One region of the Heliomicrobium sulfidophilum genome, then DNA from elsewhere that is predicted to be linked to it. Evidence: riboswitches for the same ligand, from Rfam matches in the RefSeq annotation. Region 1 holds a riboswitch; the other holds the start of a gene.
The links. A riboswitch is a leader RNA that binds a small molecule or an ion and turns the genes downstream of it on or off. The one in region 1 is predicted to bind cyclic di-AMP.

Region 1 (3,401 bases):
GGACGACGGCGGGAAGGAGGACTCGGTTTCGATCGCCTTGGCGTAGGCGGTCACCCGCCGGTCGGACCATTGCTCCAGTTCGGTCAGTTCAGCCAGTGTGGCGGAACAAGGGGCGCAGGTGTCCAGGTGGCGTTGCAGTTCTGCTTTTTCATCAGCGGTTACTTCGTTGTCCAGATAAGCCTGCCAGGTTCCTTGATCACGGCAGTTCATCGGATCACCCCCCTTTGAGCGGCTGGTTGCGGAGTAGTTCATAGGCTTTTTTGAATCGCTCGCGGGCCCGGATGAGCACTGTTCCCACGGAACTGCGACCGATCTCGGCGGCAACGGCGATCTCGTCGTAACTGAATCCGGAGAACTTGAGCAGCAGGACGAGGCGGTCTCGTGGCTGCAAGCGGTCCAAGGCCAGGCGGGTGAGGCGCGCCTCCTCCCGTTCCAGGACCACCTGCTCGGCGGACAGGGCGGCTGTGGCCGCCGTCTCAGCAGAGGCTAGGAGAAAGACCTTTTCCTCGCGCTGCCGGCGGCTCCCTTCGCTGCGCAGGTGGCTATAGCAGAGGTTGCTGATCACCTTGCTCAGCCATGCGGCAGGGTGCTCCACCGTGTCAAGACCGGTTCGATGCAGCCGCAGGAAGGCTTCCTGGACGAGATCCTCTCCAGCGGCAGGGTCCCCCAAAAGGAAGGCGGCCTGGCGGCCCAGCTTGGGCGCCATCTCCCGATACAGTTGTTGAAAGCGCTGTTCCATATTTTCACCGTACATCGGAGTTGAAATGGCGATGGGATGGCCGTCGATGGTCTTCGCCCCCTTATAGCCGTTGCGCAACGGTCCCTTTTGGGTTTCCATCTTAGAGACGGCGCCGGGGGAGAAAAGGTGACAGGCCAGGCATTGTTTTTCTGAAGGGAAGGTTTTCGGGGCTCGGGGAAAAGTGTTTTATAATGAGGGGAACCTCGTTGGCAAGAGTTCGCGTCAAAGATTACAATAACAAGAAGCGGGGCAATCGGACAAGCCGGAAAGGTTTGGGATGATCACATAGGAACGGAGGATGGGCCATGCTGGAAAAAGAGATGCGGATGCGTTCGATCACGCGCAAGGAGTTGGGAGAAGCCCTGATCGAACTGGGCGGTGTGGAGCAGTCGCCGGGGCGCTTCGAGGGAGAGGGTTGGCGCGTTGATTTGGGGGCGGAACGGAAGGTCTCCATCGGCGCCTTCCGCCTGCCCGAGATCGTGGTGACCGTCCGGGCCGAACCGGATGTCTTTGAGCGTTTCTTGGCGAGGTTTCGGCTGAAGACGTTGCGGGGAGGGTAAAAAGCAACACCCGCAGCCTCTCTTTCACGGCGCGGGTGTTTATCTCAGATAAAGGTGACTATCTTATTGATTAATATCCCACGGGTTGTCATCACTCGCAGGCGAATTCTCGGTCAGCCCCCGTTGGCGGCAACCCGGACGGTCGACCGTCCCGCCTGCAACAGGCCGGCGCAGTATTCAATGATCTCACGACGACGAACGATACCGATGAAGACGCCGCGGTCATCAAGGACAGGGACAAAGTTCTGTTCACTGGCCAGGGAGATCAGTTCCTCCATCTCTGCATAGATGTGGACAGGCTTGATGTTCATCCGCTGCGGCACATCGATGAGGGAGACCTTGTGCATGGTGTCGAAGCTCAATCCAGGCGTATTCTTCAGCTTCCAGAGGAGATCGCCTTCGGTCAAGGTGCCCACGTAACGGCCCTGGCTGTCGATGAGGGGAACGGCGGTGTAGCGGTGGTATTCCATCTTCTCGGCAGCCTGCCGCATGGTAGAGTGGATGGGGAGGTGGATGACATCTTTTTTCGGGATGAGAAAAAATGCGATGTTCACGTCGGGTAATCTTCCTTTCTCCAGCGACGCTTACGAGGTTAGCTGTCGGGTTCGGGCGGCGGAGTTGCCCTACCTGAGCGTCGGAGGCCCAGGACTCACCCCAGAAGTGGCGGTGTTATCCGCTACGGTTGGTTCCCCCGCTTCCCTGCCCGGGAACTCAGCGATTTGTGAAAATTAAGACTATTTTCTGGATTCGCCTTGGAACCGTTCTTACAAAGGAATCATACACTGCCTCGCCCCCTTTGTAAAACCCCCGATTCGGGCGCAGGGGGGCGTTAGCAGGGAATTCTCTTATGATTGCTAACGTTTTTATGTTAAGGTTTTGTTTTTTATTTCAGAGGAAAATAAGGCGGCGCCGTCGAAAATTCATCGAATGAAAATGGGACTGAAATGGGGGCGGGCGTAATTGTTTTCGGCGCGATCGGGTAAAGTCTCCGAACAGTATGCCGTCGGGGATACGCTAGCTGACGACGTCTTCACCGTCGACGGGCGGCTGTTGATCCCCAAGGGTACGCTGCTCACCGACGCGATTTACCGGCAGATCCTCAAATGGGAAGAGATCGGCATCTTGACGGGACAGAAGCCGAAGGTTTCCGGCCTGGAGATGCAGTACGAATCTTTGAAAAAAGTGGGACAGGAACAGGTTCTGTTCCAACAGTCCATTGAGACGGTGCGCGATGTCTTTCTCGACATGCGCGAGGGACATGGCTTCAATGAAAACGCCATTCGCGACACCACGATGGAGATCGTCTCTGCCATCGCCCGTGATGAGAAGATCGGTCTGCGCCTGTCGCGACTGTGGGATACCGATGATTATACGCTCCATCATTCCGTCGACGTCTGCCTGCTCAGCACGATGATCGGCATGAGCCTGGGCCTCTCGAAAGCGGAGTTGGAGAGCCTGGCTGTCGGCGCCATCCTTCACGACATCGGCAAGATCTACATCCCCGACGCGATCCTGAACAAGCAGGGCAAGCTGACCGACGAAGAATTTACTCTCATCCGCTCCCACCCCGAGGCGGGGATGAAGGTCTTTCAGGAGAGCGGCGTCCGCCTGCCCGAGGAGCAGATGGCCTGCATCCTCCAGCACCAGGAGTGGTGCAACGGCAAAGGCTATCCCAACGGCCTGCGCTACGCCCAGATCCACCTCTTTGCCCGCATCGTCGCTGTCGCCGATGTCTACTCGGCTTTGACGACGAACCGTTCCTACCGGGGGCGGCTTGATCACATCAACGCCGTCAACATCATGAGTTCCAGCGCCCGGGACCACCTCGACAAGCACATCCTCTTCGTCTTCATCGACCGGCTCCGCGATCTGATGCTGAACACGCGGGTGCGTCTCTCCACCGGCGAGGAGGGCTATGTGGTGCAGTTCTACGAGGACTCGCCCATGCAGCCGACGGTGCTGGTGACAGAGACGATAGACGGGCGCAAATTGGTCAGCCCCCACCTGATTCATTTGAAGGAAAAAACTGACGTTTTTATTCAGCAAGTTTTGTTCGGCAAAATCTAAAAGTTAGTGCTATAATTAGAGCATATGTGGATTTT
Region 2 (3,401 bases), on a different contig from region 1:
CTCCCGCTGTGGAACAGTTTCTCTCGTTGATGCCGCAGAGCGAACATAGACTGCCCTGGCAGGAGACGTGGCAGCGCCTGCTGACCGGCCCCGCCGGATTGCACGAACACTTCGCCGCGCTGATGCACCGGCTGCTGGGCCCTTACGGTCTCGTCATCGTCGATCCGCTCCTTCCCGGACTGAAGGAACTGCCGGAATGGGCCGCTTTCTTCACGGGGGTCCTCAAAAACAACGCTGCCCTGGGCGAAGGTCTGGCCCAAGGCGTCCGGCGGATCCGGGAACTGGGGTACACGCCTCAGGTGGAAAAGGGCCCAGAAGAGACGAACCTCTTTTTCTTTCATGAGGGCCGCCGGTTGCCCCTGGTCCATGACGGAGCAGGTTTCCGGCTCCGGGGCGCTGATGTCGCCTTCACCCGCGATGAACTGCTCGATCTGGCCCGTCGTGAGCCAGCGCATTTTTCCGCCAATGTGGTCACACGCCCGCTTTTGCAGGATACGCTCCTGCCCACGGTCGCCTATGTGGCCGGCCCCGGCGAGATCGCTTACTTCGCCGCCTACCGTGATGTCTATAGGGCCATGGATATGGGAATGCCGCCCATCGTTCCCCGGCTGAGCGCTACCCTCGTGGAGGGATTTGTAGAGAAGCTGTTCCATCGCTACGACCTGTCCTTCGCCGAAGTTCCCTCAATGCTCGAAAAACGATTGAAAGAAGAATTGGCCGCCCAGGACGAACTGGGCATCGACGATCTCTTTGAGCGCCTGGAATCGAGAGTCCGGGAGGCTTACCTGCCGGCTATTGAGCGCATCGCTAACTGGGACCGCCAGACGGAAAAACTGGCCGAAGAGAACCTGGCTCGCGTCATTGCCCAGGCGCGCTTCCTGCGCCAGAAGGTCGAGCACCGTCACCGCCAGCGCTGCCAGGACACGCGGAGTCACTTCCGAAAGTTGGAACAACACCTCTGGCCGGGCGCTCCGCAGGAGCGGGTCTACAACATCTATCCCTACCTGTTAAAATACGGCTCCACCCTCATCGAAACGCTCCTGGAGACGCCTGTCGAATGGCTCGACTCCCATTGTCTGATCCGGTTCTGACTTATCGGTGCTGATCGAAGAGAAGGAAAAAAGCCGCACCGGTCATTCAAAAACATCCGGCGCGGCCTCTCTATATACTTTTTAATTTTTTATATCAAGTTAGCATTCAAATTACATAGCGAAGAGATGGTTGCCGATCTTGGTGGTGATCACCCGATTGCGCATCCAGCCATCGGAAGATTTGCCGGGATTGAAGAAGAAGAGGGCGCCTTTGGAGGGATCCCAGCCAGCCAGCGCATCCTGAGCCGCCTTTTGGGAGAGGGTGCTCGCCGGGCGGTTAATCATCCCGTTTTTCACTGGTGTGAACTGCCAGGGATCATAGATGACGCCAGCGACAGAGGCAGGGAACTTGCCGCTCTTTGTCCGGTTGAGCACGACGGCGCCGACGGACACCATGCCTTCATAGGGCTCTCCGGAGGCTTCCGCCTCGATCAACCGGGCCAGCAGGTCCACGTCAGATTGGCTGACGCCGCTGTTCGCGCTCTGGTTTTGACGGCCGATCCCTGTGGGCACCTTGAGGACCTGATCAGGACGAATCTCATCAGCGGTCAGTCGGTTCAGTTCCTTAATGGCCCAAGTGGAGGAGCCGAAACGGTTGGCGATTAGAAAGAGACTGTCGCCCGATTTGACGGTGTAGGTAAAAACGTCAGGGATGTTCAGCACTTTGCCGGAGGTCAGGTTGCTGGGATCGACCTTGTTGGCGCTCTGAATCAGGGTCCAGGGAAGACCGAAGCGCTGTCCCAACGAATAGAAGCTGTCACCCGGTTGGGTTGTGTACTGCCATGCATGGGCCGGGGTTACAGCGGCGCCTCCCCAGAGCAGGAGGGTAAAAGCTGCCGACAGCATCCCGGCGCGCAGCCAGGAACGACGGAAGACCATGAAAGCAATCATCCTTTCCTACGCCTTCGGAGTTAGCTGACGGGTTGGGCCAGAAAGGTTGGCCCTCTTCCGAAGAAGATTCACCCCTCGCAGTCGGCAAGCGACTGCGGAACGACCAGTGATGGTCGCGGTTCCTCCGTACCCCCTTTGGGGATTCGGCGCTTTATTTTTGATTCTCCGCAATTATACCGACCTGGACAGGCCCTGTCATGACGATCATTCTTCCTCCAGCGGAAGAGTCTGGACGGTTTGCCAACTCCTTCGACCCCGTGACAGCAATGTAGACACTGTGTCCAAAGAATATGGCAGTTCAGAAGGAAAATTGCCCAATATGTAGAAATATCAGAAAAATACGAAAAGGAGGTGTGCCTTGTGCAACAACGAGATGAAATCGTCACCCAGTTGTTCAACTGGGTGGCTATCATTAATGCTTCCCACAACCCGATTATCGCCACAGACCATGAGGGACTGGTGCGCGTCTTCAACAAGGCCGCCTCCCGCGCCTTTGGCAAAGAGGCCCGCCATGTCATCGGTCTGCCGATCGAGGCTGTCATTCCCAGATGCCGTCTGCGCGAGACGATTCAAACAGGCCAACCCCTGACCGGCTTGCGCTTCAAGTACCAGGAGCGGATCTTTTTCGTCAACCTGACCCCCATCCTGCGCAAACAGCGACTCGTCGGCGCCGTAGCCATTTTACAAGACGTGACCGAATTGGAATCGGTCGTGGAAGAACTCAACCGCGTGAAAGAACTGAAGGGCACCCTGGAGACGATTTTAGAGGCCGCTTATGACGGTATCATCGTCGTCAACGCCGAGGGCGTGATCACCATGGTCAATCAGGCCTACTGCAACTTCCTGGGATTTCGCGAGTCCGACCTGCTGGGTCGCCATGTGGCCGACATGGTCGAGGGGACGCGCATGCACATCGTCTTACAGACAGGACAGCCGGAAGTGGGCGACCTGCAGCATACCGGCGTCCATGACTACATCGCCATGCGCATCCCCATCGTCAAAGATGGACAGGTGGTTGGGGCTGTCGGCAAGATCATGTTCAAAAACGTGAACGAACTAAACGCCCTGGCCTCGAAGATCAATACCCTGCAAAAGGAGTTGAACTACTACAAGGTTGAGTTGCAAAAGTTCCGGGGCGCTCGCTACAGCTTTGAGGCCGTTGTCGGGACCAGCTATGCCATCCGGATGATCAAAGAAACGGCCCGGCGGGTGGCCCGGACCGATTCAACGGTCCTGCTCCGGGGAGAGAGCGGCACAGGCAAACAACTGCTGTCTCACGCCATTCACATCGAGTCAAATCGGAAAGAGGGACCCTTCATCCAGATCAGTTGCAGTGGCCTGGGACCGGAAGCGCTGGAGATCGAACTGTTCGGCGCCATGGGAGAGGCGCCGGCGTCGGCGTCATCGGGCAAGTATGCC

Region 2: another riboswitch for cyclic di-AMP. It lies ahead of AC0CW1_RS03930 (cell wall hydrolase); the one in region 1 lies ahead of AC0CW1_RS09220 (CBS domain-containing protein).

What each region holds. Positions count from the first base shown of each region.
Region 1 is NZ_JBVTZZ010000005.1:739,211-742,611, reverse strand. It holds gene AC0CW1_RS09235 (zf-HC2 domain-containing protein) at 1-210, opposite strand, end outside; gene AC0CW1_RS09230 (sigma-70 family RNA polymerase sigma factor) at 215-838, opposite strand; gene AC0CW1_RS09225 (MoaD-like domain-containing protein) at 1,045-1,299, shown strand; gene AC0CW1_RS09220 (CBS domain-containing protein) at 1,413-1,853, opposite strand; cyclic di-AMP (ydaO/yuaA leader) riboswitch at 1,866-2,026, opposite strand; gene AC0CW1_RS09215 (HD-GYP domain-containing protein) at 2,260-3,366, shown strand.
Region 2 is NZ_JBVTZZ010000004.1:468,413-471,813, reverse strand. It holds gene bshC (bacillithiol biosynthesis cysteine-adding enzyme BshC) at 1-1,091, shown strand, start outside; gene AC0CW1_RS03930 (cell wall hydrolase) at 1,203-1,970, opposite strand; cyclic di-AMP (ydaO/yuaA leader) riboswitch at 1,977-2,141, opposite strand; gene AC0CW1_RS03925 (sigma 54-interacting transcriptional regulator) at 2,343-3,401, shown strand, end outside.